3 regions of the Soonwooa sp. T0.1_25 genome follow, and region 2 is predicted to be linked to each of the others. Evidence: riboswitches for the same ligand, from Rfam matches in the RefSeq annotation. Region 2 holds a riboswitch; each other region holds the start of a gene.
What was found. A riboswitch is a leader RNA that binds a small molecule or an ion and turns the genes downstream of it on or off. The one in region 2 is predicted to bind S-adenosylmethionine.
Positions count from the first base shown of each region.

Region 1: linked by a shared signal. The riboswitch ahead of AC23MB_RS11125 (TonB-dependent receptor plug domain-containing protein) and the one ahead of AC23MB_RS08405 (Na+/H+ antiporter NhaC family protein) in region 2 are both predicted to bind S-adenosylmethionine.
Region 3: linked by a shared signal. The riboswitch ahead of AC23MB_RS01810 (alpha/beta fold hydrolase) and the one ahead of AC23MB_RS08405 (Na+/H+ antiporter NhaC family protein) in region 2 are both predicted to bind S-adenosylmethionine.

Region 1 covers NZ_JBYFBZ010000009.1:7,450-17,885, reverse strand. Annotated here, with positions in the region: gene AC23MB_RS11150 (copper resistance protein CopD) at 1-323, opposite strand, end outside; gene AC23MB_RS11145 (M3 family metallopeptidase) at 629-2,713, shown strand; gene AC23MB_RS11140 (DUF2255 family protein) at 2,833-3,210, shown strand; gene AC23MB_RS11135 (YchJ family protein) at 3,239-3,619, shown strand; gene AC23MB_RS11130 (VF530 family protein) at 3,621-3,860, opposite strand; gene AC23MB_RS11125 (TonB-dependent receptor plug domain-containing protein) at 3,954-6,770, opposite strand; SAM riboswitch class I at 6,880-6,984, opposite strand; gene AC23MB_RS11120 (hypothetical protein) at 7,209-7,370, shown strand; gene AC23MB_RS11115 (metallophosphoesterase family protein) at 7,367-8,572, shown strand; gene AC23MB_RS11110 (GIY-YIG nuclease family protein) at 8,581-8,874, shown strand; gene AC23MB_RS11105 (AAA family ATPase) at 9,120-10,436, shown strand, end outside.
Region 2 covers NZ_JBYFBZ010000005.1:26,142-36,577, reverse strand. Annotated here, with positions in the region: gene AC23MB_RS08415 (thioredoxin family protein) at 1-216, shown strand, start outside; gene recG (ATP-dependent DNA helicase RecG) at 469-2,556, shown strand; SAM-I-IV-variant riboswitch at 2,595-2,687, shown strand; gene AC23MB_RS08405 (Na+/H+ antiporter NhaC family protein) at 2,718-4,034, shown strand; gene AC23MB_RS08400 (GNAT family N-acetyltransferase) at 4,010-4,504, opposite strand; gene dapA (4-hydroxy-tetrahydrodipicolinate synthase) at 4,539-5,411, opposite strand; gene AC23MB_RS08390 (5'-nucleotidase C-terminal domain-containing protein) at 5,577-6,320, shown strand; gene AC23MB_RS08385 (bifunctional metallophosphatase/5'-nucleotidase) at 6,328-7,278, shown strand; gene porZ (type IX secretion system anionic LPS delivery protein PorZ) at 7,280-9,523, shown strand; gene recO (DNA repair protein RecO) at 9,523-10,212, shown strand; gene AC23MB_RS08370 (DUF1684 domain-containing protein) at 10,209-10,436, opposite strand, start outside.
Region 3 covers NZ_JBYFBZ010000001.1:383,208-393,643, reverse strand. Annotated here, with positions in the region: gene AC23MB_RS01835 (GH3 auxin-responsive promoter family protein) at 1-24, opposite strand, end outside; gene rplU (50S ribosomal protein L21) at 410-826, shown strand; gene rpmA (50S ribosomal protein L27) at 858-1,115, shown strand; gene AC23MB_RS01820 (MGH1-like glycoside hydrolase domain-containing protein) at 1,421-4,024, opposite strand; partial or broken gene AC23MB_RS01815 (glucose 1-dehydrogenase) at 4,234-5,040, opposite strand; SAM riboswitch class I at 5,314-5,418, shown strand; gene AC23MB_RS01810 (alpha/beta fold hydrolase) at 5,458-6,417, shown strand; gene AC23MB_RS01805 (ACT domain-containing protein) at 6,424-7,962, shown strand; gene AC23MB_RS01800 (O-succinylhomoserine sulfhydrylase) at 8,025-9,224, shown strand; gene AC23MB_RS01795 (homocysteine S-methyltransferase family protein) at 9,401-10,436, shown strand, end outside.

The sequences.
Region 1 (10,436 bases), on a different contig from region 2:
AGGAAGTTAGCACTCAACGCAAACAAAATAGTTACGAGAAGAAAACCTAATTTTATGGAAATCGCCGTTTCCAAAGGATTTTCAAAATGAAACCAATCATCCCATTTAATCCCGAATTGATACGACATCCAAACGCCCGTAATCACCATAACAAGTAAAGCTGGAATTCCTATTTTCTCATATTTCCGTTCAAAATTGAGTAGAATTTCAGGCTCTTTTTTCTTCAAAACTTCGGGTAAAATTCCGATGGACAAAATCAAATGGCCACCCACCCAAATGCATGCGCCTAATAAATGGAATACTAAAAGTAAATGATGCGACATTCTTGATATTTTAATCAAATTTAGCATTCTTTTACGTTACAATTTAGGGAACTGATAATTTTCATGGCGTCTTTTCCGGCTGTCACTAGTCGCTTCCCAAGCCAATCCTAAACTCTCTTTTTGGGAGAGCTCCAACATGCCGTTCCATCCGGGACGCAATTTTGTCACAATTTCAAGATTTGGCTTTATCTTTGAGAAAGAGATATAAGAACCAAGATTTAAGATTTCAGATTTAAAACTTGAAACATTAAACTCAAAACTTAAGTAAATACATTGTACTTTGTACATCATTAATACAGCAAAACATGAACATACTTACCCAAAATTTCAACACACCTTATCATACGCCACCTTTTGAAAACATTAAAAACGAAGATTATCTTCCCGCATTTAAAGAGTTAATTTCAGAATCAGAGAAAGAAATTGATGCAATTGTCAACAATTCAGAAGAGCCAACTTTCAAAAATACAATCGAAGCTTTGGCTTATTCAGGTGAGAAATTAGATGTCGTTTCTAATATTTTTTTCAATTTAAATTCTGCCGAAACCAGCGATGAACTTCAGCAAATTGCACAAGAAGTTTCGCCACTTTTAACAGAATATTCGTCTAAAATTTCACAAAACGAAGCACTTTTCAATAGAATTAAAAAAGTTTACGATGAGAAATCAAAATACAATCTCAATGAAGAGCAACAAATGCTTTTAGATGAAACCTACAAAGGTTTTGTGAGAAGCGGCGCTTTACTCAACGATTCGGATAAAGAAAAATTGAAGCAAATCAATATGGATTTATCGGTGAAGTCACTTCAATTCGGACAAAATGCGCTTGCAGCAACCAATGCGTATTTCAAACACATCACCAACAAAGAAGATTTAGCTGGAATTCCAGACGCAATTTTGGAACAATACGCTGAAGAAGCCAAAGAAAGAAATTTAGATGGCTATGTTGTGACATTACAGTATCCAAGCTATGTTCCGTTCATGACCTATGCTGATAATCGCGAATTGAGAAAAGAATTGGCTTTAGCAAATGGCAAAAAATCTTTTGACGGTGGCGAATTTGATAATCAAAATCTTATCAAAAAAATTATTTCATTAAAACAGCAGAAAGCCGAACTTTTAGGTTATAAAAATTACGCAGATTACGTTCTGGAAGAGCGAATGGCGAAATCTCCAATTAAAGTTATTGAGTTTTTAAATGAACTTTTAACAAAAGCAAAACCTTACGCCCAAAAAGAAATTGAAGAACTAAAAGCTTTAGCAAAAGCCGACGGAATCGAAGATATGCAAGGTTATGATCATTCTTTTTACGCTGAAAAGTTGCGTAAAGCAAAATACGATTTCAATGATGAGGAATTAAAACCTTACTTCCCTTTAAATCAAGTTCAGGACGCGGTTTTTGGACTGGCAAATCAACTTTTCGGATTGGAATTCAAAGAAGTTAATACGATTCAAAAATACCATTCGGATGTTCAAACCTACGAGGTTTATGAGATTCAAGAACCAAGAACCGAGAATCAAGTCTTCGACTCCGCTCAGACAGACAACCAACAACCAACAACCGACAACCGACAGCTTAAAGCGATTCTATACACCGATTATTTCCCAAGAAAAGGAAAACGTGCCGGCGCTTGGATGACGAGTTATAAAAATCAATTCACGAAAGATGGCGAGAATTCTCGTCCACACATTTCTATTGTTTGTAACTTCAGCAAACCAACGAAAGACACACCAAGTTTGTTAACTTTCCAAGAAGTGACGACGCTTTTTCACGAATTTGGACACGCAATTCACGGAATGTTAGCCAATACGCAATATCCAAACCTTTCAGGAACTTCTGTGAAATGGGATTTTGTAGAATTACCATCTCAGTTTTTGGAAAACTTCTGCTACGAACCAGAATTCCTAAAAACATTTGCAAAACATTACAAAACAGGTGAAGTTTTACCCAACGATAAAATTGAAAAAATCGAGCAATCCAAAAACTTTATGGAAGGCTACCAAACGCTTCGTCAATTAGGTTTTGGATTATTAGATATGGCGTATCACACGCATCCTAAAGATGTAAATGACATAAAAGCTTTTGAAGACGCTCAAACTTCGAAAACCTCTTTATATCCAGTAAATCCTGAAACGGCGATGAGTCCGACTTTTTCGCATATTTTCCAAGGTGGATATTCGGCAGGATATTATTCGTATAAATGGGCAGAAGTTTTGGACGCAGATGCTTTTGCGTATTTTAAAGAAACAGGAATTTTCAATCCAGAAACGGCTGCAAAATACAAAGTTCTATTATCATCCGGCGGAACCAAAGACCCAATGGAATTGTACAAAAACTTCCGTGGCAGCGAACCAAAGGTAGAAAGCCTTTTGAAAAGAGCTTTTGGGTAAACTTATAATCTCACGTCACTTCGAGTAGCGTAGCGTATCGAGAAGTCTTTGCATTAAAAACTTCTCGATACGATTTTTTCAAAATCTACTCGAAGTGACGATTCTCATAAAACTCAACAATGCAAAACGAAGCAATTAATTACATCAATTCGCACAACCTTATCGGAATAAAAGCTCGAAAGGAACGCGAAACTTTTCTTGAAATTTGGATGGTTACCGTTGATAACAAAATTTTTGCACGTTCCTGGGGATTTGCCGAAAGAAGTTGGTACAGCACTTTTCTAAATGATTCGAACGGCGAAATAAAATGCGGCAACCAAGTTTTTAAAATTAGAGCCGAAATTCCCAAAGATTTAGATCGTTTAAACGAAAGAATTAGTCAAGCGTATTTGAATAAATATAATTCGGGCGAGAATTCTTTTTTATGCAAAAGGAATTACAGAACAAAGCCATATCGAAAAAACGATGGAATTTATTTTAATCTAAAATTGATTTAATTCTTAATTCATAACTAATAATTAAAAAATGACTTGTCCTTGCTGCTCCGGAAAAACCTACGAAGAATGTTGCCAACCTTTCCACAAACGTGATAAAACTGCATCAACAGCGGAAGCTTTGATGCGTTCGCGATTTTCGGCATTTGCGATTCCGAACGCAGATTATCTTTGGGAAACGACACTTTCTTCCAAAAGAAAATTCCATGATAAAGCCGAATTGCAAGAATGGGGCGAAATAAATACTTGGACAAAACTTGAAATCATAAAAACTCCGGCGCTTAATCAAGTCGAGTTCAAAGCCTATTATACCGACCAAGATGGTAATTCACAAATTCATCATGAATTTTCGTACTTTCAACCTGTGAAAGGTCGTTGGTATTATGTTTCGGGAGAGTTTATGGATGATTAAGTTATTCCAAATTTTTCTTTTTCTTTCTCAAAACATATAAATACAAACTCTCAACTTTGGCGCGTGCCCAAGGCGTTTTGCGAAGAAATTTTAATGAAGATGACACACTAGGATTTTCACCATTAAAACAGCGAATGTTGATTTGTTTTCCCAGTTCGCCATAACCTTTGTAGTATTCGAGAAGTTCTTCCAGAATCGTGTCCAAGCGTTTTCCGTGAAGTGGATCTTTAGAAGTTTCCATTTTTTTTGAGCGAATTTAGTATTTTAATCTAATTAAATTAGAATTCAATAAAAAAGCCATCGAAAATTACTCTTGATGGCTTTTTGAAAAATATTAAAACGTCACACTTAACTTACTAAACACATATCTTCCATTCTGTCCAAACTGCGATGTAGAACGAGAATAGACAAATTGATCGTTATTAGAAGAGAAAGGCAAATTCTTGGTTGGATAGATATCAAATAGATTATTCACACCAATTGTCAAATTAAAATTCTTATTGATGTTATAACCAATCGACAAATCGGTGATTATCTTATCCGAAATTAGTTGATGTTCGTTAGGAAGTGTAATTCCATCAAAGTTGGCATCAAGAATATCGGCACCCCAAACTTTTCCGTAATAGGTATTTCTTAAGTAAAAATTAAAATCTTTCCAAGACAAATTATTTGAAAGACTCGCCTTAACTTTTGGCACAGAATCTTCCAAATAAATACGAGATTTTTCAGAGAAATAAACATTTTCTAAACCTGCATTTCGTAACAAATCCGAAGCATGAATATCACCAACTTTCTGAGTTTTGGTAAGGTTAATAGCGAAATCATTATTTAATTTGAAATCGCCTGTTCTATAATTATGACTCACGACAACATCCAAACCTTTGGTTTCGGTATCGATAGAATTTGCAAAAAACTGAGCTGCATTTACACTTGCACGGTCCAACTCATTTCTTACAGCCTGTAAGTTCGGATTAGCTTCAATCTGTTTGTCCGTCGGTCTTGAGAACTGATCTGTCAATACAATTCTGTTATCAATTTTAATGTAATAGGCGTCCGCAGTAATATTTAAATTAAGTGTCGGGATTTTGTATGCAAAACCTGCGCTCACTGATTTTGAAGTTTCCTGTTTTAAACTCGGAATCCCGAAACCTTTTGCAATTTGAGATTCGTTGCTAAAAGTTCCAACTTCTTTTAGCTCACCATTGACAAACAAAGTCGAAGTTGTGTTGTAATAAATCTGATGAATAGACGGCGCACGGAATCCTGTCGATCCTGCAAAACGGAAATTAAGCTGATCTGTAAGTTTTATTCTAGACGCCAATTTATAGTTAAAAGTCGATCCAAAATCCGAATAATTCTCATAACGCAAAGCAGCATCAACTAACAACCAATCTGTGAAATTAAATTCTGCGTCAGCGTAAGCTGCATAAGAGTTTCTGCTTTTGTCTGTTTTATTTTCATTTCTAAAACCAGCAAAAACTTGAGAACCGCCTGGCAAAGCATTTCCAAAGAAATCTGTAGGATTAACAGAAGTCAGCGTCTGAGGATTTCCGTTAACATCATAAGCCGTGTAAGAAGCCTCCTCACCAGAATTTATTTTGAAATTTTCATGACGTTGCTCGAGTCCAAAAGCAAGATTCAAACCTTTGAAAACATCAAAAGATTTATTAAATTCTAAATTAACTGTGTTTTGTAAAAATGCTAAACCTCCAGCTTTAAAAGATGACGGCGACGCAAATCGCAAACTGGTATTGCTTGTATTTTTAATGGTATAATCAAAACTATTTTGACCGAAAGTATTACTAAGATCAATATTCCAACCATCAAATTTCCCTCTGACGCCGGCAGAGAACGACACGTCTTGGATGCTTGTGTTAATTTGTGGTAAGTAACCATCAAGATACAATCCAGTAAAAGTTCTTGATTGTGATGGACGTCTGAAAAAACCTCCTGAAGAACCATTTCTTGTCGAATATCCACCGAAAGTGTAGACCTTCCAGTCATCACTTATTGGTACTTCAACATTTGCAAATATTTGATGGCTATTAAGTTTGGACTGTCCAACTTGCATGTTAAAATCTTTTCTTGTTAAACCGCGATATGCCAACTCTTGATCGGTAAAATAATTCAGTTGATCTTTTGTAAAAGAACTCGGATTTAAAACCGATTGCAACGCAGAAATACTATTAGCAGACTGGATTTTCGACTGCAAATCGCCACCGAAATAGCTAACATCTTGCGCATATTGATGTATTAAATTCACAAAATCTTGTTCACCAGCTGAACCTTTCAATTGTCCAATATTGCTAAAATAAGACGCCAAGTTCACACCATTTTCAGCAGCTCTTTTTTCGATAGCATTATAGGCATTGTAGATAGGATCACTTTCTGTACCTGCTCTTCTTGTTGGTTCACGGAATTGTGAAGACCAAGTTAAATTATAAAAACCGCCTTTGCTGCCGATTTTGTTGCCATAATTCAAGTCCACTTGAAATTGTTGTCCATCATAATTCCCCGTGTGATCGTTAGCAGTCGGTGTCAAATAACCTCCATAATTAAACTGTCCAGTCAATTTTCCAGTATCACGTTTCAATTGCAAGTTGAGCACTCCTGCAATCGCGTCCGATCCATATTGCGCTGATGCACCATCGCGAAGAACTTCGATTCTGTTAAGCGCAAAAGCTGGAATTGCATTAAGGTCTGTCCCAACAGTTCCTCTTCCTGGCGTCCCATTTACATTGATTAAAGCGGAAGTATGTCTTCGTTTTCCATTAATCAAAACTAAAGTTTGGTCTGGTCCCAAACCGCGTAACTGCGCAGGATCCAAGTGATCCGTTCCATCAGCATTGGTCTGAATAGTCGATGTAAAAGACGGCGCAATCGAATTAAGAATTTGGTTGATGTTAGTCTGTGGCAACGACTCTTGCAAACCTTTTAGGTTAAACACATCGACAGGAACAGGACTATCTGCTTTTGATCGTCCTCCACTTCTAGAGCCAACAATCACCACTTCCTCAATATGCTTAGCAGAAGTTGTATCTTTGGGTTTTGCAACTTCTTGAGCTTGAATAGAATAAACTCCTGAAAAGAAAACAACAGCTGTCGTAACAACGACTTGTTTTCCTCGATTAAAATTAATTTTAGATTTCATATTTTAAAAATTTACTTTTAAGTTTAGAGCAAAAAAAACTTCTTCCAGCCAAAGCTGAAAGAAGTTATTATAGACAGGCATCCTAAATACCCGACAAATATCGTATTTCAACTTATTTTTCCTTTTTTCAAAGGCTGAATGTAACACCTTACCATATTTTGGCAGGTTGTTAAGACATCAATGGGTCAGATCCCTCCGTCTTTCTTAATAAGTATGACAACAATTCGCAATCATGCTACAAACTTAGGCAGAATAAATTTTTTGACGAAAATTTTTTAACGTGACAAAAATCACTTCATATATAATAGATTGAAAATCTGACATTTAAAAGACTATTCAAGGCATACGAAGTACAAAAACAAAACTTTAGTTTTACGGATTTCCTTTTTATTTTCCTTTTAAACTTCACTATCTTAGCTTCATTAAATAGGCTTAAAAATGAGCAGAAATACGGATGCCAACCGAAAAGCGCACAAGAAAAAAATCGACCAAAAGAAGAGGAAAACTCAAGAATCCGAAGAAAAACGAAAAGCTAGATTAAAAGAAATTAGAGCCAGTTTTATTGAGAAGGAGAATCAACAACAAGATAGCGAATCATGAAAATTTTACATACTGCCGATTGGCATTTAGGAAAACGCCTAGACCGATTTTCACGATTGGAGGAGCAAATTTCGGTGATGAATGAAATCATCGAAATCGCTGATGAACACAAGGTTAACATGGTAATTATTGCGGGCGATTTGTTCGATAATTTCAATCCAAGTGTTGAGGCGGTTGAACTTTTTTATAAAACTTTAAAACGACTGTCAAACAACGGAAAACGTCCCGTAATCGCCATTGCAGGAAATCACGATTCTCCCAATTTGATTAATGCGCCAGATCCTTTGGCTCGCGAATGCGGCATTATTCTTATCGGACATCCTCAAGCTAAAATTCAAGAATTTGAAGTAGAAAATTTCAAAATTATAAATTCTCTAGAAGGATTTTTAGAATTAAAATTAAATCAGTTCGCATATCCAATTCGACTAATTCATACGGCCTACGCCAATGAAGTTCGGTTGAAACAGTATTTCGGTGAAGAAAAAGAAAAAGCTTTGAACGAAACTTTAGCCGAACATTGGAAAACTATTACCGACGACTTCTGTGATGAAAACGGTGTTAATATTTTGACTACGCATTTATATATGAATAAGCGTGGTACTGCACTTTTAGAAGAACCTGAAGGTGAAAAACCAATCAAAATCGGAAATGCAGATATGGTGTATTCCGATTCAATTCCCAATCAAATTCAATATACGGCCTTGGGACATTTGCACGGCTTTAGAAATATTGGAACGGAAGAAAAACCTGTTGTTTACAGTTCTTCACCGCTTTGTTATAGCTTTTCAGAGGCTGGCCAAACCAAATTTGTTTCCATTATTGATGCAAAACCCAACCAAAACATTTCTTTTGAAAAAATTGAATTAAAATCTGGACGGCAATTGGTTAGAAAAAGTTTCGATAATGTTGATGAGACAATCACTTGGTTGACACAAAACCCCAATACATTAATTGAATTGACCATCGAATCTGATTCTTTTTTGAAAGCAGAAGATCGCAAACGAATTTTTCAAAGTCATGACGGTATAATTTATTTAATTCCAAAAGTGAAAAACATCGAAAATCAAAAGACTGAAATCGCTGAAATTGACATCACAAAAGATTTAGAGCCTCTTTTCGTCGATTATTTCAAGTCGAAAAACGCTAATCAAGAACCTAATGAAGAATTAATGGATTTGCTTAAAGAAATTCAGAAGGAATAAAGATTTCTATGCAAAATTCTTATGTCTACATATTACTTTGTTCTGATAACACTTTCTACATTGGTGTAACCTCGGACGTCCACCAAAGGCTTATAGAACATCAAGAAGGTAAGCATTTTGGGTCTTACACCTATACAAGAAGACCATTAATATTAGTTTATTATTGTGATTTTACAGATATCAACCTCGCAATTTCCTTTGAAAAGAAAATCAAAAAATGGTCTCAAGCTAAAAAGCAAGCTTTGATTGATGGCAGATTTGAAGATTTACCAAATCTTGCAAAAAAGAATTTAAAAAAATAAGACTAAAGTTCTCGATACGATTTTTTCAAAATCTACTCGAACTGACGACCGAAACAACGTTACCGACTAAGAATATTTATCTGAATTTTATTTTCAAACGTCTTAAACACAACATCGGTCGGAATAGTGAACTTGATTAAATAGTTAACATAATTATAATGATTATCTTCAGCTATCATTAAATATTTAAAACACAACGTCAGTTCGAGTAGCGCAGCGTATCGAGAACTCTAATTAAAAAAAATATGATTCCACAGAAACTAACTATAGAAGGACTTTATTCGTATCAGGAACGTCAAAGCATCGATTTTTCCAATCTTACGGAAGCAGGATTGTTTGGGATTTTTGGGGCGGTTGGTTCTGGGAAATCGTCGATTTTGGAGGCGATTTCTTTTGCATTATATGGCGAAACTGAGCGATTGAACGCCCGTGATAAACGTGCGTACAACATGATGAACTTAAAATCCAATCGATCATATATTGAATTTGATTTCATCAATCATGAAAATAAATTGTTCCGAGTAACGCGAGAATACAAACGAAATTCTAAAAATTTTGAAGACGTAAAACCTGCTTCGGCGGTGTTTTATGAATTTAAAAATGAAACTTGGGAAGCTTTGGATCACGTGAATGCGGAGGAAATTATTGGCTTAAATTATTCCAATTTCAAACGAACGATTATTATTCCGCAAGGTCAATTCAAGGAATTTTTGGAGCTGGGCGCAAAAGAAAGAACGGATATGATGAAAGAAATTTTCAATCTGTATCGATTCGATTTGCAGGATAAAGTTTCAGGTTTAAATAAGAAAAACCAAACCGAACTCGATCAACTTGAAGGAAAACTTTCTGGTTTTGAAACGATTTCGGAAGAACATATTGCTATTCAAAAAGATAATTTAAGAGAAGCGAAAACGACTCAAGAAAACTTAAAACTCGAATTTGAAAAAGTCAATTCGCATTATCAACAATTAAAAAATCTGAAATCGGATTTCGAATTGCTTTCCAAAAAAGAAACTGATTTTTCGGAATTAGAAAAAAATAAGGAAACAATTGATGCAAAAGAGGGTCAATTAAAACAGTATCAATCTGTTTCTAAACTGTTTAATGACGATTTAAAAGAAAGAAATCGAAATCAAAATCTTTTAAAATCTACGGAAGAGCAATTAAAATTAGTGGACGAACATTGTAAATCGTTGACGGATAATTCGAATCGATTACAAAAATCAAAAGAAGAATTGCAACCAAAAGTTGATGCGCTCCCGAAACAAAAAGTTCTAGAGCAAGATTTAGAGTTGTTGTTTCATGTAAAATCCGACGAATCCAAACTTGCAAAAAATGCTGAAAGTACGATTGAAGGAGAAAAGTTTGTAAAAGAATTTAAAGCAAAAGAAGAAGAAACTTCCTCAAAAATTCAAAATCAAGAGCAGGAAATATCAAACTTAAAAACTCAATTAATTTCGTCAGCAACTTTGATTGAAGTTGGCGAATGGTTTTCGAAAAAACAAAATTTCACAAACAATTTAGATAAAGAAAAACCAAATTTTGAAGCCAACAAAAAATCG
Region 2 (10,436 bases):
CATTCTTTCGCGAAGTATATGAACATCTCGACGGTCCCGACCATCGTATTTTTGGATGAACATGCCGCTCCAATTACGAGTCTCATGGGTGCACTTTCCGCAAAAGATGTTGAACCTTACTTTTCGATGATTAGTACGCAGGACTACAAAAACATCACAAGTCGTCAACAGTGGGACGATTATCAACGAAAATTCAAATCAAAAATAAAAGATTAAACTTCAGCATTCCTGAAGTTTTTCTTTTTTTAGGAGCAAGAAAAACTCATGGTACTTAGAAAAGTGACTCCCGCTGTACGCTTTATCTTTGCGATGTGGCGTTCGGACGGCTCCGCTAGCGCTCCGCCGCCTCGCGCCACCCCACAAAGGATGCCGCTTCCATCTGGGCTAGAATAGAAACTTTGTCATCCCATTTCATTTTTTAATCCCTGCAAAAAAGCTTAAATTGCCAATTAATTTTTCGTAAAAACTTTGCATCTAGACACGCCCATAGAATTTATAAAAGGTATCGGACCAGAACGCGCCAAACTTATCAAAAATGTTTTGGGCATTCAGAATTTGGAAGATTTCATCAACTTCTACCCTATTCGTTATATCGACAAATCAAAAATCTATAGCGTTTCAGAACTTAATCCAAGTTTAGAACTTGATATTCAGTTAAGAGGAAAAATCACAGACATCCAAGAAGTCGTTTCACAAAAAGGAACACGACTAAGCGCAAAATTCCGTGACCAAACAGGAACAATAGATCTAGTATGGTTCCGATACAGCAAATGGATGAAAGAAAGCATCCCAGTCAATAAAGACTTATTCATCTTTGGAAAAATACAAGCTTTTAACAATAGCTTTTCCATGCCACATCCCGAAATAGAAACAGACGAAGCAAAAGCCATCTCGGGCACATTACTTCCGGTCTATCCAAGCAGCGAAAAACTCACCAAAAGAGGCATTAACAATAAGTTGTTTCAGAATGTTATCTATGAAATTCTTAAAAATCTTCCACAATTAATCGATGAAAATCTCCCTCAAAATTTAATAAAAGCCTTAAAACTTTTGGGAAGATTAGATGCGTTTTACAATATACATTTTCCGCAAAATCCACAGTTGGCACAAGAAGCTGACCGTAGAATAAAATTCGAGGAAGCTTTCTTTTTTCAGTTAGGTTTTGGTTTAAAAAAGCTACATCAACACACCAAATCTATCGGAAATCCTTTCCCTATTGTTGGCGATTATTTTAATAATTTCTACAATAACAATTTACCATTTGATTTGACGGGCGCGCAAAAACGCGTTCTGAAAGAAATCCGAACCGACATGAAGCGGTCCACGCAAATGAATCGCTTGTTGCAAGGCGATGTTGGATCGGGCAAAACGATGGTTGCGCTTTTGACCATGTTAATTGCCATGGATAATAACTTCCAAAGTTGTATGATGGCACCAACGGAAATTTTGGCGCAACAACATTTTAATTCTATTCAAGATTTATTAAAAGACACCAATGTTAGCGTCAAATTACTGACAGGATCTACCAAAACTTCCGAACGAAAAATTATTCACAAAGAATTATTATCTGGCGAACTTTCCATTTTGATTGGGACGCACGCCGTATTGGAAGACATCGTACAATTCAAAAATTTAGGATTGGTGATAATCGATGAGCAACATCGCTTTGGCGTGGCACAGCGTGCTAAGCTTTGGGCAAAGAATAAAATCCCACCGCATATTTTGGTGATGACAGCAACGCCAATACCAAGAACCTTGGCCATGAGTTTTTATTCTGACCTCGATGTGTCGGTTATCGACGAAATGCCAGTTGGGCGAAAACCAATCGTTACCGCGCATCGTCGCGAGAAAGACCGCGCTTATGTTTATAATTTCTGTCACGAAGAATTAAAGAAAGGTCGCCAAGTTTATTTCGTTTATCCATTAATCGAAGAATCCGAAACTTTGGACTACAAAAACTTACAAGATGGTTTTGACCACATACTTAATCATTTCAAAAGTTACAATATTGCGATGCTTCACGGACGAATGAAACCCGACGAAAAAGACCAAGCGATGCAATATTTTGCTTCGGGAAATGCACAAATTATGGTTGCAACAACTGTTATCGAAGTAGGCGTTAATGTCCCAAATGCGTCAGTTATGGTGATTGAAAGCGCTGAAAGATTTGGACTTTCTCAACTTCATCAGCTTCGCGGACGCGTTGGTCGTGGTGCCGAACAGAGTTATTGTATCTTAATGACGTCTGACAAACTTTCTGCAGAAAGTCGCAAACGCATCAAAACGATGTGCGAAACCAACGACGGTTTCAAAATCTCCGAAGTTGACATGGAACTTCGTGGTCCGGGCGATATTTTGGGAACCCAACAAAGTGGTGTTGTCGACTTTAAAAAGTTAAACCTCATGACGGATTCGCAAATTATAAAATTGGCGAAACTCGCTGTAGAACAACTTTTAGAGAAAGATGCACTTCTTGTCCATCCCAATCATCAAAGCATGAAAAACTTCTACATTAGACAATATAAAGGCAAAAACAAATGGTCTAAGATTTCGTAACGATTTGGTACTTTAAGTTTTTACACCTATTTTTGTCACACTTTTATCACGAACCTCAGCAGAGGTAGCAACCTGCAAAACAAGCAAGGTGCTAAAACGATAAGCCAATTTTTGGAAAAAATGTTGAACTATCTTCTGCTGACTTCGCCAAATAACGACGTATGACAACAGAACATAAACCTCGCGAAAGCTTTATCAGCTTGATTCCTTTTTTAGTATTTGTCCTAAGTTTTTTAGGAGCAGGAATTTATCTTAATGACTTTTATGCCTTGCCCTCTCCTATTGCCATGGCACTAGGAATTATCACTGCTTTTCTAATCATCAAACTTCCATTTAAAACAAAAATGGACGAATTTCTGAAAGGTTTGGGTGATAAAAATGTGTTAACTATGTGCGTTATTTATCTTTTGGCAGGCGCGTTTTCTACCGTTTCTAAAGCGTCGGGAAGCGTTGATGCTATCGTAAATTTAGGTTTAGAATATATTCCTGTTAATTATATTGCGCTTGGTATTTTTATATTGGCTTCGTTTTTATCTTTGGCGTCCGGTACTTCGGTTGGTAGCATTGTAGCACTTGGTCCCATCGCTATCGAATTGGCAACAAAAAGTGGCGCCGATGTTAACCTCATCGCAGCGTCACTATTGACAGGCGCAATGTTTGGAGATAATCTTTCGGTGATTTCTGACACGACAATTGCTGCTGCACAATCTTTGGGAAGTAAAATGTCTGATAAATTCCGAACTAATCTTTGGATTGCAGCGCCAGCATTTTTAATAACGATTTTTATTCTACTTTTTAATAATTCGGAAGTTACCCAAATACAGGATTTATCTAGACAAAGCGGCAGTTTTTATCTTTTAATTCCGTACATTTTGGTTATAGGTTTGGCATTTGCAGGCGTTGATGTTTTTTTCGTTTTATTAATTGGTGTTGTCGTGTCAGGAATTATCGGTCTATCAAATAACAGTATGGACTTGTTAAGTTTTGCAAAGGAAAGTTATAATGGTTTTACTTCCATGACTGAGATATTCCTTTTATCCTTATTAACAGGCGGTTTAGCTGCAATTATCGAATATGCGGGTGGTATACGATTTCTTTTAAATAAAATTTTAAAATCGATAAAATCGAGATTTTCTGCAATGTTGGGAATGGGCGTTTTGGTAAGCCTTGTTGATGCTTGTATTGCAAATAATACGATTGCGATTTTGATAACGGGAAAAGTTGCAAAACCAATTTCCGAGCATTATGAGTTTGAACCTCGAAAAATGGCTTCGGTATTGGACATTTTCTCATGTATTATCCAAGGTATTATTCCGTACGGTGCGCAGGTATTAATCTTGGTGAGCTTTGGAAAAAATAAGATTGACTACATCCAACTTATTAGCCAATCTTATTATATTTGGTTGCTTTTGATTTGCGTTTTAGTATTTATTTTCTTGAATAGAAATCAAACTTATAAATTAAATTCCATTAAATAATCGTCCATTACATAACCACTTCCAATATCGAAAACTGCTTCGCCGTAGACTTTGTAGTTTTGAGATTCGTAAAATTGACGCGCAACATTATTTTTATTCACTGTTAAAATAATACGATTATCTCCCACGGATTGGGTATGTTTTTTAACGAGATTAAGACCAAATTTTCCAGCGCCTTTTCCTTTAGCTTCTGGCACAAGATAAATGCGATGCAACTTGGTTGTGTTAGGTTCTAAATGATGTTCGAAACCAACAAATCCCAAAGGCGTTTCATCATCAAATATTAAAAAATAATGATAATTAGGATTTTGAAAATGTTCTAAAATTGCATGTTCAGAATACATCATATCGAGCATATATTCTAACTGCTCTTTTGATAAAATCTTTGAGTAAGTGTCTTCCCAAGAAATTCTGGCAAGCTTCTGTATCAACTCGATATCGAATTGCGTTGCAGGTTTAGTTGTAATCATATTTAAAATAAAAAATGGGCCAAAGCCCACTTAATTATATATTTTTCATTTCAGCTTTGATCCTGTCTTGTAGACCTTCCGAAGCTTTTGTTAAGGGTAATCTCAAAGTATTTTTAATAATTCCCATTTCAGCAAGAATAGTTTTAACACCGCAAGGATTTCCTTCTGCAAAAATTAGTCTTGTGATGTCCACCAACTTGTTATGGATGTCGTAGGCTTCTTTAACTTTACCATCGAAAGCTAGTTGTACCATCGTCGAAAACTCTTTTGGATAAGCTTGTCCAATTACCGAGATCACGCCATTACCACCAGCCAATGTTACTGGAAGCGTATATTCATCATCACCCGAAACCAAATTAAAATTAGCAGTTTTTTTTCTCACAATATCAAAATATTGCAGAATATTTGGCGCCGCTTCTTTAATCATAATCAAATTCGGGAATTCTTTAGCTAATCTTAAAGTCGTATCTGCTTCGATATTTTGTCCAGTTCTTGACGGAACATTGTAGATGATAATATTTTTACCAGTCGCAGCAATTGCTTTATAATGTTGATAAAGTCCTTCCTGATTTGGCTTGTTATAATATGGAGAAACCGAAAGAACCGCTTCAAAATCTGATAAATCTGTCTCCTCGATTTGTTTAACAACTTCCATCGTGTTGTTACCACCAATCCCAAGAACTAACGGCACACGTTTACTATTCACCTTTATGATATGCTCAACAACCTGTTTCTTCTCGTCATTAGAAAGTGTTGCAGCCTCAGCCGTTGTACCAAGAACCACAAGATAGTTAGTTCCGTTATCGATATTGTAATCCACTAACTTTGTTAGAGAATCGAAATCTATCGATAAATCTTCATTAAAGGGCGTTACCAACGCAACACCTACACCTTTTAAATTGCTCATATCTTAAATTAGAATTTACTTGTAAAGTTAAAGTTTTTGTTTGATTCTTTAATTAAATTTAATTTGAAAAAAATCAAAATTTGTTAGCTATAACCTAACATTTTCTAAACAATGCGCCTCGCAAAAAATTCTTAGCTTTGCTTTTTTAAAGTTAAAAGATATATGATGAGGTTTCAGATATATGTTTTAGGAGCGACTTTAGCTTTGCTAACTGCTTGTACATCGCGCCAAAACATTAGTAATATCCAAGCGTATCAAAACATTGTGATTGATAGTAATATTAATGATGATGCAACTTTCAAGGAAGTTATTGCGCCCTACAAAAACGAACTTGAGAAACAGATGAATATTAAAATTTCTCACACTTCTGTGGAACTTAATAAAACTGGTGACAACAGCAATTTGGGAAATCTTCTCACAGATTATACATATGAAGGCGCATTGGCTTGGGCAAAGGCTAACAACATCCTGAATATCGATGGGGCTGTTATCAATATTGGTGGTATCCGAACGATAATTCCTGCAGGTGATATTACGATAAAACAAATTTTTGAAGTAATGCCTTTTGAAAATGAAGTTGTTATTGTTAAATTAAAAGGAAGCGATTTACAAGGACTGTTTGACTATTATCTTAAGGAAAAAACGAATAATCCAGTTTCTCACATCACGATTATTACGCAAGGAAATAATATAAAAACTGGACTTATTTCTGGGCAAAAAATTGAGAAAGACAAAACTTACTACATCGCAACTTCCGATTATCTAGCAATGGGCGGCGACAGAATGTACTTTTTCGGGAAAGGAGAAATGATCGGCACAGGTATCAAATTACGAGAACTTTTCATAGAAAAGTTTAAAGAAAATAAAGAAGTTAAAGTCCCTGCAGATCTGCGTCTTGACCTAAAATAATGATGTTATGAAAAGAAAAGAATTTTTAAAATATATTGGTGCAGGTAGTTTAGGACTTAGTTTAACGCCTAATTTAGTTTTAGCAAATACGTTTACGAAACCTACTCTATCGCAAGATATCAAACTTACAATCTTACATACCAACGACCAACATAGTCGTATTGAGCCTTTTGATGCATCTTATTCAAAAAATCCGAATCAGGGAGGTTTTGCAAGACGAGCGAGTTTGGTACAACAAATTAGAAATCAAGAAAATAACCTTTTACTTTTAGACTCTGGAGATATCTTCCAAGGGACGCCATATTTCAATTTTTTCGGTGGCGAATTGGAGTTTAAACTAATGAGTATGATGAAGTACGATGCGTCGACAATGGGGAACCACGATTTTGATAATGGACTAGAAGGTTTTTTTAAAGTTTTACCAAATGCAAAATTTCCATTTATTTGCTCAAATTATAACTTTAAAAATACTATTTTAGACGGCAAAACAGAATCCTATAAAATATTTGACAAAAACGGCATAAAAGTCGGAATTTTCGGAGTCGGTGTTGAGCTAAAAGGTTTGGTTGGAAAAGCCAATTATCAAGAAACGGAATATATTAATCCAATCGAAATTGCTCAGCAATACAGCCAGTTTTTAAGACATGAAAAAAAATGTGACTTGGTGATTTGCCTTTCGCACCTTGGCTACGATTACGAAAAAGAACCCGAAAAAATGTCCGATTTGATCTTAGCAAAAAAGACATCTGGTATCGATCTCATTTTAGGAGGTCACACACATACTTTTCTTCCTGAGCCACAGGTTTTGAATAATAGTGAAGGAAAAAAAGTGTTGGTTAACCAAGTTGGTTGGGCGGGACTTTTGTTAGGTCGAATAGATTTTTATTTCAATAAAGATAAAAGCGTGAAAAATATTTCTTGGATAAATCAAGTTATAGATGAAAGCATAATTGCGTAATATGAGAAAAGCTTTATTATTAACATCCATGCTGTCTATTGCAGCATTTAATGCTCAAAACACTTCTAGATGGAGTGATTTGTTTTCATATAATAATGTATTAGCCATTAGAGATGATGGGCAAAAGCTAATAGCTGCGACAGAAAACGGAATTTTCTACTACAACCCAACGTCTGGGGAAGTTAGTAAATTATCGAAAGCCAATGGTCTTCACGAAGTAAAAATTACTGCTTTTGATTACAACCCTGAGACTAAAATCGGACTTGTTGGTTACAAATCTGGGGCAATGGACGTTATTACACCTGAAGGCGTTTTTCTGATTATGGATATTCCTATTGCCAATGGGTATTTAGGTGATAAAAAAATTAATCATATTTCGATTTCTGGTAATAAAGCAGTTATTTCTGTAGGTTACGGTGTTTCTATTTTTAATTTGGATAAAAGAGAATTTGGGGATACAGCATTTTTTAATACTGGAGGGGCATATAATGCGGCTTTAGAAGCTGGAATTTTTAACGATAAAGTCGTTGTGGCAACTCAAAATGGACTTCTAACACATACGATAGACACGACATTCCCTGTTTACAATACATGGACAACTCAATCTACAGGTAGTTTTACAAATATAGCATCAAAAGATCTTATTGCGTATTCCACTGCAAATCAAGTAAGATTTGGTAACAATGTCACATCAACTACGGCTTTACCACAAAGTTTTAGTAATGTGAAAGATGTTGTCATAACAGATCAGAACATTATTGTTGCTGATAATTCAAAACTATACAGCTTTACTAAAACTGGTGCATTACAAAAAACAATTGATTTCACAGAAGAACTTAATTCTGGCTATGTATTTAATAATCAGATATTTTCAGCAACAAAACTAAATGGTTTATTAAATGAAAGCAAATCAAGCTTCAGACCTGATGGACCTTATAATAATTTTTCATATAAAGTAAGCCTACTTAATAATCAAATTTGGGTTTCATCAGGCTCAAGATCCGAATACGACGTACCAACTCCTAATGGATTAGGTTATTATCATTTTGATGGTCAAAAATGGAATTATCCTGATTATTTCATTAACAATCCAATAGTTTTTAATATTATGGATGTTACACCAAATCCGAATGATATGAGCGAAGTGTTTTTCGTGAATTATTCGATGGTTAATACGCACAAAGGTATTTACAAAATGAAAAATAATCAATTTGTTAAATCCTACATGACTACTGATGGGAGCTCTGGGTATAATAGACCTACGGGACTTACTTTCGATGACAAAAATAACTTATTTGCTAGTATTAGTACCTTGTTCTATAACGACCCGTTAGTTGGTTATGTTGGATATTATTATTACAATAGATCTAGTGACAATTTTTCAACAATTCGATTAGTCAATGGAAATAGAGCACAAAAACCTATGACAAAAGATAATATACTTTATATACCTTGCCCTCGAGAAGGCGCAGGAGGTCTAGTAATGTATGATTATGGGACACAACCCGGGGCATCATCCAATCCAATAAAATTCTTAACCAAAGAAAACAATCTTGCAACGAGCGATGCAATTTCTGCAGCAATAGACAAAAATGAAAATGTATGGATAGGAGGACAGAAAGGAATAAGAGTCCTTGCTAATCCTAGAGACGCTTTTGGAGATACAAAACCACAAACGGAGCCAATAATAATCGAACAAAATGGAATTGGCGAAGAGTTATTTAGAGATTCTGAAATACTTCAAATTTCGGTAGACTCTGGGAATCAAAAATGGATATCCGTACGAGGTGGAGGCGTATATTACCTAAGCTCAAGTGGAGAACAAACTTATTTACATTTTACTAAAGCCAACTCACCGCTCCCATCCGACAATATTACAGATATTCAAATCGATGAGAAAACTGGTAAAGTATATTTTGCGAGTTCCGAAGGTTTAATGGTATATCAAGGTGATGTAGCTGACGTTAACGAAAATTTCGGTAATGTTGTGGTATATCCTAATCCTGTAATTTATGCAAGCTATAAAGGAAATGTCCGTATCAAAGGTTTAGCTGAAAAAACAAATATCAGAATTACTGATGCTGCAGGTAATGTCGTACATAGCGCTGTGGCAAGAGGTGGTTATTACGAATGGAATCTTAACAACCAAAAAGGATCTCGTGTTGCTTCAGGTATTTACTTTGTTTTGATGACAAATGCTGACGGTACCGATACCAAAACTGCAAAAATCGCGATCGTTAATTAATGAATTCTTATAAGGGCTTTCTTCTGTCATACATCAGATATGGCGACAGCGATGCTATTCTCCGTTGTTACACGGAAGAAAGTGCTTATCTTAGCTTTTATATCAGAGGAATATACTCTGTTAAGAACAAGAAAAAAGCCTATCTTTTTCCGTTGAATGAGTTGCAACTCTCTACAAATAAAGGAAAATTCAATACCGAATTGTTGATTGCTTCGAATATCGAATCGGTTTCTAAAAAGGATTTATACCAAGACATAAAAGCCAACGCCGTTATCTTTTTTGTTGCAGATTTACTAAATCAAATTCTTAGACACGAAAACGAAGCACATCCAAAGCTTTATACTGTCATTGCTGAATTTCTACAGGAAGTAGAATTATCCAATATGCAAGCGCATTTGGTTTTGATGCTTAAAATTATCAAAATCCAAGGTTGGGCGCCATTAGAAAGTGAAGCCAATTATCTTAATCCCGAGACAGGAAATTTTGGAAATTCGGAGGTTCATTATCTTTTTGACAAGGAGAATTCTATGACTTGGAAAGCCTATCTAAATAAAGAAAATCCTTACGATTTAATCCTAAATCGAGAACAAAGGCAAAAGTTTTTAGATAGTCTTTTGGTATACTATCATTTCCATTTTGTCGATTTTAAAACACCAAAATCCTTAGAAATTATTCAAGATATTTTTTAATGATGGTACACATCATTATACTTTACGCCAGCTTTAATCGCAACATCTAAAATATTTTCGGTCGGAATTAAAGGACAACTATAATCGAACGCATTATAAGCACAATACGGCTGATAAGCTTTATTAAAGTCAATAACAATAGTATTTTTGTCCGTTTTTTCTAAATCTATATAACGTCCACCACCGTAAGTTTGCTTGCTATTTGTTAAATCTCCAAAAGGCAT
Region 3 (10,436 bases), on a different contig from region 2:
ATTTTTCTTGATAAAATTTAGCATTGATAAAATTTTCAATGCTCAAATTTATTGAGATTAATTAAGATTATTAGATTAAATATAAAATTGTTTTGTGAAAGAGATTTTGTAATAATTCGAAATTTGAGATTTGAGATTCTAATTGATGATAAGGCTCTCTCAGTCTGAAACTTTGAAAGCTTTGTATTTTTTCCACGAGACTGTCGCAGCCCGACCTGAGTGGAGCTCATTTTTTTGGCTTGGCTAAGGCTTGAAAAAAAATAGCGGGAACGGAGGGCGGAAATGCTGCCCCAAATAAAAATAAAAAGTACTGAGCATCAAATATTTGAAAAAAGTGAAATAAATATTGTGCTTGTTAAATAAATTGTCTACTTTTGCACCTCGAATAATTATATAAAAATCATAAACAATGTTTGCAATTGTAGAAATAGCAGGGCTTCAATATAAAGTTGAGCAAGACCAAAAGTTGTTTGTAAACCGTCTAGCAGGAGAAAAAGGATCAAAAGTATCTTTTGATAAAGTTCTTATGACTGTTAACGGAGCAGTAACTGTTGGCGCCCCAGCTGTAAGCGGTATCGCTGTAGAAGTAGAAATCCTTGACCACGTTCAGGCTGACAAAGTAATCATTTTCAAAAAGAAAAGAAGAAAAGGTTATGCTAAGAAAAACGGTCATAGACAACAATTAACTCAAATCCAAGTTGTTTCTATCACTGGTTTTGATGCAGCTAAACCAAAGGCTAAAAAAGAATCTAAAGCGACTGAAGCTGCAGAAGAAAAAGCGCCTAAAGCTAAAAAGACTACTAAAAAAGAGGAGTCTGCTGAGTAATTAATTAATACCCAAAAAACATTAAAGTAAGATGGCACATAAGAAAGGGGTTGGTAGCTCCAAAAACGGTAGAGAATCTCACTCTAAGAGATTAGGTGTTAAAATCTTCGGTGGTCAAGAAGCTATCGCTGGTAACATCATCGTAAGACAAAGAGGTACGCAACACCACCCAGGTGAAAACGTAGGTATCGGTAAAGATCATACTTTGTTCGCTCTAGTTGACGGAAAAGTTGTTTTTACAAAAAAAGCAAATAATAGATCTTTCGTATCTATCGAAGTTAATGCTTAATTCTTAGCATTTGAACAATATAAAAACCCAATCTTCGGATTGGGTTTTTTGTTTTTTTTTGAGAACTAAAAAAGACCTAATAATTTGTTAGGTCTTTTGGTTAATTTAATATAAAAATTTATCCAGCTAGATAATCTTCCATTTTGCTGCGGAGTTTGTACCAATCTTTTGGTTGAATGCCGCCACTTTCGAAGCGGACGAAAACGATAAATTAGCTTTCTTCAAAAAAAGCTATTAACAATATATTCTTTAGTTAAAAACAAAATGATATAAAGAAAACCATCGAAAACGATAGCTTCATTTCATCAAGTTGTTAATCTTGGCTGAATAAGTTTTGCAACCGTCGCTGTCCACCCCGTTTGATGCGAAGCGCCGACGCCACGACCATTATCGCCATGGAAATATTCGTAAAACAAAATATAATCTTTAAAATTAGGATCTTGATTCATCTTTTCGTTTCCACCATTAAAAGCACGATTTCCGTTTTCATCTTTTAAGAAGATACTGCAAAGTCGGCGTGACAGATCTTTAGAAATCTCATCAAGATTACGTTCTACTCCACTTCCTTTAGGATATTCGATTTTCAAACTATCACCATAGAAAAAGTGAAAACGCTGCAAGCTTTCCACAATCAGGAAATTAATCGGAAACCAAATCGGTCCTCGCCAGTTGCTATTTCCACCAAACATTCGGCTGTCACTTTCGGCAGGCGTATAATACACCACATAATCGTGACCTCCAACATTGAAACTAAAAGGCGTGTTTTCATAAATTTTCGACAAAGCACGAATCCCATAATCACTCAAAAACTCAGCTTCATCGACCATTCTGTTTAAGACTTTAGTCAAACGAGTTTTGCGCATAATGCTCATAAAATGTTTGTTACCTTCACCTTCCACATACCATTGCGACACCAACTTAGTCAAATCAGTTTTGTTGCGTAACACCCAATCCATTCGTTTTTTAAAATTCGGCAATTTCTCCAAAAGGCTATGTTCGATAACCTCAACAGCGAACATTGGGATAAGCCCAACGATGCTTCGTAACTTTAAATTGACGCTATTTCCGTCTGACAATTTTAACAAATCATAGAAGAAACCATCTTCCTCATTCCAAAGTCCAATATTATCTTCACCCAAATTCTCCATCGCTTCGGCAATGTATAAGAAGTGTTCAAAAAACTTAATCGCCATATCTTCGTAGACAGGATTGTATGTCGCCAACTCCATCGCGATGCGCATCATGTTAAGCGCATACATCGCCATCCAACTTGTACCATCGGCTTGCTCCAAAGTTTGACCAGCATCCAATTCCATATTGCGGTCAAAAGCACCAATGTTATCAAGACCTAGGAAACCGCCACCAAAAATATTATTGCCTTTAACGTCTTTTCGGTTAACCCACCAAGTAAAATTGAGTAGCAACTTCTGGAACACATTTTCTAAGAAAAACAAATCTGCTTTACCATTATGTTTTTCATCGATTTTAAAAACCCTGAAAGTCGCCCAAGCATGTACGGGCGGATTAACATCGCTAAAATTCCATTCGTAGGCTGGCTGTTGTCCGTTCGGATGTAGATTCCATTCTTTGGTCAAAAGCATCAATTGATTTTTCGCAAAAGCTGCATCTATCAGACTAAAACTCACACAATGAAATGCCAAATCCCAAGTCGCGTACCACGGATACTCCCATTTATCAGGCATCGAAATAATATCTTTATTATGAAGATGCTGCCAATCGACATTTCTTACAAAACCTTGTCGTTCTACAGGATGGTTAGGATCGCCTTTTAGCCATTTTCCAACATTGTAATGATAGAATTGTTTATTCCAAAGAAGTCCTGCAAACGCTTGTCGTTGCACATTTTTTTCGTCCTCGTCTTTTACGTCTTGCTGAATGCCTGCGTAGAAATCATTCGCTTCTTGAATTCGATGATTGATCTGATCTTCAAAATCCCAAAATGCATCATCCATAATATGTGGCGATAATCGAAATTCAAAAGTTTTATTGCCTTTCGCAGGAATCATCTCCTCACATCGAAAAGCCGATTTTGTCCCAACTCGATTTGGATTAACAGAAGTTCCGCCGCGTAAAACATAATCGTTAATACCGTCTTTATAAAACTTACCAGTTGTAACTTCACCGAAAAGTTTCGGTCTATTGGTTTCATTATCACAAAAAAGAGGTTCTACGTTGCGACTTCTCGAGTACAATTTCTTTATTGACAAACTATCATGATGAACATCGATTTCTGCATCTTTCGAAAAACCTAGATTTGGCTTATAAGTATTATAACCCCAGGACCAGTTATTGCGATACCAAAGCGTCGGCAGCACCACCAAAGGCGCATCCTTGTCGCTTCTATTATGGACATCAACTCTGATCAAAAAATCATCTTCTCCAACTTTCGCATATTCAATAAAAATATCAAAATAAGCATCTTTGTCAAAAACGCCAGTGTCAAAAATCTCATATTCCATTTCCTTGTTAGATCGTTGGGCATTGGTCGCCACCAAATCATAGTACGGAAAAGCATTTATCGGATATTTGTACACCATTTTCATATAGCTGTGCGACGGCGTATTGTCAATATAGTAGAAAATCTCTTTAATATCTTCGCCGTGGTTACCTTCGTAATTGCTTAGCCCAAAGAAGCGTTCTTTGATCATTTTGTCATTTTTATTCCAAAACGAAAGCGCAAAACACAACATTTGCTTATCGTCAGAAATTCCCGCAATTCCTTCTTCCGCCCAACGATAAGTCCAACTTTCGGCGCGATCATGCGTTGTATAACCCCATGCATCGCCATTGCTACTATAATCTTCTCGCACATTTCCCCATTGGCGGTGGCTCACATACGGCCCCCACTTTTTCCAATTTGGATTATTGAGTTTATCTTGTTCTGTCATATAATTTTATTTCTGAAGCATTTCAGATTCATTTTTAGGAGCATCGAGATTATTGAATTCTTAGACATCAAATCCCGCTGTCACTACTCGCTATTATATTTTTAAAAAAAATAAAATGAGCTCAAACATACCGTTCCATCGGGGCTATATTTGAAGATTTGTCATTCTTTTGACTATTAAAAAGAACCAATCCAAAATACTGTTTTCCGTTATCCATTATCCGAAAAACTCTCTAACGTTGACATTCCACCATCGATGTAGATGCTTGCTCCCGTAATATAATCTGAAAAGTCGCTTGATAAAAATACTGCTAAATTTCCAATATCTTCTGCTTTTCCGATTCTATTATATGGTATCAAAGTCATCAATGCATTAAAAGAAGCTTCGTTATCCCAAGCCGATTTGTTAATAGGCGTTTGGATGGCTCCCGGACAAATATTGTTGATTCGGATTTTATCTTTTCCATATTCCTGAGCCAAAGTTTGCATCAATATTCGCAGGGCGCCTTTGCTTGAAGCATAATTGGCGTGTCCAGCCCAAGGAATATTTTCGTGGACACGGCTGATGTTTACGATTTTCCCTAACGAAATAGATTTATCATTCATCCCCCTTTTCAAAAACTCCCGAATCGCCTCGCGTGCGCACAGAAACTGACCAGTAAGATTAACATCAATTACCTTTTGCCATTGCGCTAAAGTCATATCAATAAATTTTGCGTCTTGTTGTAATCCAGCATTGTTTACAAGAATTTCAACTGTTCCGTATGTATCAATCGTCTTTTGAAAGATCGCCTAGACTTCAACTTCTTTATTTACATCACATTGACTTAGCATGCCTTGTTCGCCTTTAACAAAAATATCATCAAGAATGATTTGTGCAGCTTCTTTCGAGTGTTCCGAAGAATGATTAACAATGACAATGGCGCCAGAAGCCGCTAAACATTTTACAATTCCTTCTCCTATTCCACTGCTAGAACCAGTAACGATTGCAACTTGTCCATTTAATTTTATTTCCATTTTATGTTTTTTAGAATTCTTTTTTATCAAAAATCATACGAGAAAATTTAATTTCTTTAAAAAATTTGCCAGATTAAAATAATTTAATTTTCAATAGAAAAATCTTAGAAACTCTACAAACACTAACAATTGCTAGCCGATAATTTTAAACCATTATTGCTTTTAATATTACAAAAACTATAATTTATTCTAAATTTTTAAAAATTTAAGATTATTTTATCGAATTATCAAAATTTTCATACATTTGCATTACCGCTCTTTCACATATTGAAAATGTTATCCAGAAAGGTTGAGGGACTAGACCCTATGAAACCTTAGCAACCCTTTGCGAAAGCGAAGAAGGTGCTACGTTCTACCATGTATTTGGAGAGATAACAACTGAAGTTCTTTACTCAACCATTCTTAGAGGCATTTTCAATGAAAAAAAATATTAAAGCATTGAAAAAAGAACTTTTAACTACAGATATTAAGTACAAATCATTTTCAGGACAGAATTTTGACATCCCTTTAAGCTACGAAGTATTCGGAAAAGCCCATGGCACCGCACCTATTGTATTGGTTAACCACGCTTTGACAGGCAACTCTACAGTGTCTGGCAGCAAAGGTTGGTGGAAAAACATTATTGGTCCACAAAAAATAATTTCTACCAAAAAATATAGTATTATTAGTTTTAACATACCTGGTAACGGTTATAATGATTTCTTTATCGATAATTACGAAGATCTTACAACCAAAGATGTTGCGGCGATTTTTTTACAAGGTTTAGAAAATTTAGAAATAAAAACTTTACACAGCATTATTGGTGGCTCGTTAGGAGGTTCCATCGGTTGGGAAATGCTAGCCATCAACCCTAAAATCAGCGAAAAATTTATCCCAATTGCTTCGGATTACAAAACCCACGATTGGTTACATGCACAATGTTTGGTTCAAAAATATCTTTTAGACTCACCTGAAAAACCACTAGAAAAAGCAAGAGCACACGCCATGCTTTGCTACAGAACGCCAGAATCGCTTAATGAAAGATTTGAGGGTAAATTAACAAAAGAAAATACTAGGCGCGAGTCCGAAGATTGGTTAATCTACCACGGAAAAAGTCTCAACGAAAGATTTAGTTTAAAAGCTTACAAATTGATGAACCATCTTCTGATGACCGTTGATACTAACGAAAAAGTGTTATCCAAAATAAAAGCAAACATTAACCTCATTGCGATTAACACAGATTTGTTTTTTCCAGCTTCGGAAATCAAAAAATGTTACGAAAAAATTAAGACACATAAAGAAGATATTTTCTACGACGAAATTGTTTCTATCCACGGCCACGACGCATTTTTAATAGAGTATGAACAATTGCAAGAATTATTAAAACGTATTTATTAGAACAAAATGACAGACCAAAATCCAATTAGTATATACAGAAAGAAAGCTTTAGTCAACTTTGAAGGCAAAGACTTTCTTGGACAAATCGGCATCGACTCTCGAATCTTTACAACACTTAACAAAGGTGGCATCAGCGTTGGGGTTATTTCTCAACAAGCCATCGAAAATGGTGTTTCAGTTTTGGTTGATGAGAAAGATGCCGAGGACGCCGTGGCATTATTGAAGAAAGAATTCCAAAATGAAAAAGCAGCTGGCATAGTGAGTAATATTTACAGCATTGACAATCTTTGCGTTCTTGGATTTGTTTCGGAACAAAATGCTAAAATCATGTCGGAACTTCAACGCAACAAGATTTATCCTTTGTTGCTTAACCAAGTGTCATCGACTGGTAGAGTTAACATTGTTGTAACTGACAATCAAACCGAAATCACTCAAAATATTATTGAAACCGAACTTTTCGGAAAACCTAAAGTTGTTCACTTAGCTTTAATTGGTCACGGAAATGTTGGTTCAACACTTATCGAACAGATTTTAGATTCTGCCTACGATATTTTGAACAGAAAAAGAATTGATCTTAAAGTCGTTGCGATTTCTAATTCCAAAAAAATGGCTTTAAACAAATCTGGTTTTGGCAGCGATTGGAGACAAAAAATAAACTATTCGAACACTAAAAGTAATATCTCAGAACTTATCAGTTACACAAAAGAGCACAACTTAGAAAACCTAATTGTTGTGGACAATACCGCGAGTCCAGCTTTTGTAAAAAACTATACCAAATTTGTCGAAAACGGTTTTGATGTGGTTTCATCAAATAAAATCTTCAATACTTTACCTATTTCAGATTATCGAAATTTCAGAACGCAACTTGCAAAAAATAATAAAAAATATTTATACGAAACCAATGTTGGTGCAGGTTTACCATTAATTGATACGCTTAAATTACTGCATTTATCGGGAGAAGATATCACCAGAATAAAAGGGGTTTTCTCAGGAACATTAAGTTATGTCTTCAACCAATTTTCTGTTCGTAATGAGAAATTTTCAACCATCGTAAAAGAAGCAATGAACAAAGGTTTTACAGAGCCAGATCCGCGCGAAGACCTTTCTGGAAACGATGTTGCAAGAAAACTTTTGATCCTTGCTCGCGAATTAGATTTAATGAACGAATTCGAAGATATCAATATCAAAAACCTAGTTACAGAACCGCTTCTTCCAATTTCAAAAGACGAATTTTTGACACGAATAGATGAGTTGGACGAAACTTTCCAAAAGATAAAAGACGAACAAGAACCCTATCATGTTTTACGTTACGTTGGCGATTTGCATGGCGATTTAAGTCAAGACAAAGGCGAACTGGATGTAAAATTAATTTCCGTTCCTGCCAATTCTGCTTTGGGACAATTAAAAGGTTCCGATTCTATTTTTGAAATCTACACAGAAAGTTACGGCGAAAATCCGATTGTTATTATGGGCGCTGGAGCTGGAGCAAAAGTTACTGCCCGCGGCGTTTTCGGTGATATTTTAAGAGTCAGTGAGACAAAATAGATGCTAGAATCAAGAATCAAGAGCCAAGAACCAAGAAGCAAGACAAATTTAATATTGAAAAAATGTCAGAAAACATACCAACAACCAGCAACCAACAACCAACAACCAACTTTGAAACCCTCGCCATCAGAACTCAAACCGAAAGAAGCCAGTTTGATGAGCATTCAACGCCGTTATATTTAACTTCAAGTTTCGTTTTTGAAGATGCCGAAGATATGCGTGCAAGCTTCGCCGAGGAAAAAGACAAAAACTTATACAGCCGATTTTCGAACCCAAATGTCACCGAATTCATCGATAAAATCGCATTAATGGAAGGGGCAGAATCGGGCTATGCTTTTGCAACTGGAATGGCGGCAATTTATTCCACTTTCGTGGCATTATTGAATGCGGGCGATCATATTGTGAGCTGTCAATCGGTGTTTGGTTCTACGCATACTTTGTTCACAAAATATTTCCCAAAATGGAATATCGAAACAACCTATTTCAAAGCCGAAGACGCACAAAATGTCGAAAAATACATCCAACCGAACACCAAAATTTTATATTTAGAAACGCCTACCAATCCCGCAATTGAAGTTTTAGATTTGGAATTTTTCGGTCAAATTGCAAAGAAGCACAATCTCATTTTTATTGTGGACAATTGCTTTGCGACACCGTATTTACAGAAACCGATAAAGTATGGAGCAGATATCGTCGTACATTCCGCAACCAAATTAATCGATGGTCAAGGTCGAGTTTTAGGTGGCGTGGCAGTTGGCAAGGCAGATTTGATTCGTGAAATTTATCTTTTCGCGAGAAACACCGGACCTGCGATGTCGCCGTTCAACGCTTGGATTTTGAGCAAAAGTTTGGAAACTCTGGCAATTCGTGTTGAAAAACATTGTGAAAATGCAATCAAAGTTGCGGAATTTTTAGAATCACATCCAAATGTCGATTTGGTGAAATATCCGTTTTTAAAGTCCCATACAAGTTACGAAATCGCAAAAAAGCAAATGAAATTAGGAGGAAATATCGTCGCTTTCGAAATTAAAGGAGGCATCGAAGGCGGTCGCAATTTCCTCAACAAAATCAAGATGTGTTCGCTTTCCGCGAACCTTGGTGACACGAGGACGATTGTTACGCATCCCGCTTCCACAACGCATTCCAAGCTTTCGGACGAAGAAAGAAATGAAGTCGGAATCACGGCAGGTTTGGTGCGCTGCTCCGTAGGTTTAGAAAATGTGGACGACATCATTGCGGACTTAAAACAAGCATTAGATTAGTTTTTTAGGAGCATCAAGATTTCAGCTTCGAAAGAAAAATTTAACCCGCATTACGCTATATCTTCTTTGATTTAGAAAACGAAAACATAAAAAGAAAGATTAGTAAAAAGCAAAAAAGGATGCCGCTTCAATCGGGGCTAAATAGAAAGTTTCCCTCATAATAACAAAATAAAAAAATGGATACTCAAGATAAAAACCAACTTCAAGAAACAAGAAACCAAGCTTTATACAAAGCCCTTTGCGAACGAATTCTCGTTTTGGATGGCGCAATGGGAACCATGCTTCAGCGCTATGGTTTCGAGGAAGAAGATTATCGCGGCGAGCGTTTCAAAGATTGGAAATCTCCAGTGAAAGGCAACAACGATTTACTGTCTTTAACGCAACCACAAGCTATTGAAGAGGTTCACAGACAATATTTAGAAGCAGGTGCAGATATTTTGGAAACCAATACTTTTTCGGGGACAACCATTGCGATGGCAGATTACCACATGGAAGAATTGGTTTACGAATTAAATTACGAATCTGCTAAAATTGCTCGTAAAGTTTGTGACGAATTTACGGCGCAAAATCCCGACAAACCGAGATTTGTAGCAGGTTCAATTGGACCGACTAATAAAACCGCAAGTTTAAGTCCAGATGTTAATGACCCTGGATTCCGTGCGATTACATTTGATGAATTAAGAATAGCTTACAAGCAACAAGCAGAAGCTTTGTTAGACGGTGGTTCAGACATTCTTTTAGTGGAAACCATATTTGACACACTAAATGCAAAAGCGGCACTTTTTGCCATCGACGAAATCGCAGAAGAACGCAACATCCGAATTCCCATCATGGTTTCAGGAACAATTACTGACGCTTCTGGCCGAACATTGAGTGGACAAACAGCGGAAGCCTTTTTAATTTCGGTGTCGCATTTAGATTTGTTAAGTGTAGGTTTCAACTGTGCTTTAGGAGCGAAACAGTTGACTCCTTATTTGGAAACCATTTCTAGCAACTCGGAGTTTTTTATTTCGGCGTATCCAAATGCAGGTTTACCCAATGCTTTTGGTCAATATGACGAAACTCCCGAACAAATGGCAGCTCAGATTAAAGAATACGTAGACAAAAATCTCATCAATATCATCGGAGGTTGCTGTGGAACAACGCCGCCACACATAAAAGCCATTGCTGATTTGATGAAAGATTATAAACCGAGAAAAATCAATGTGATAA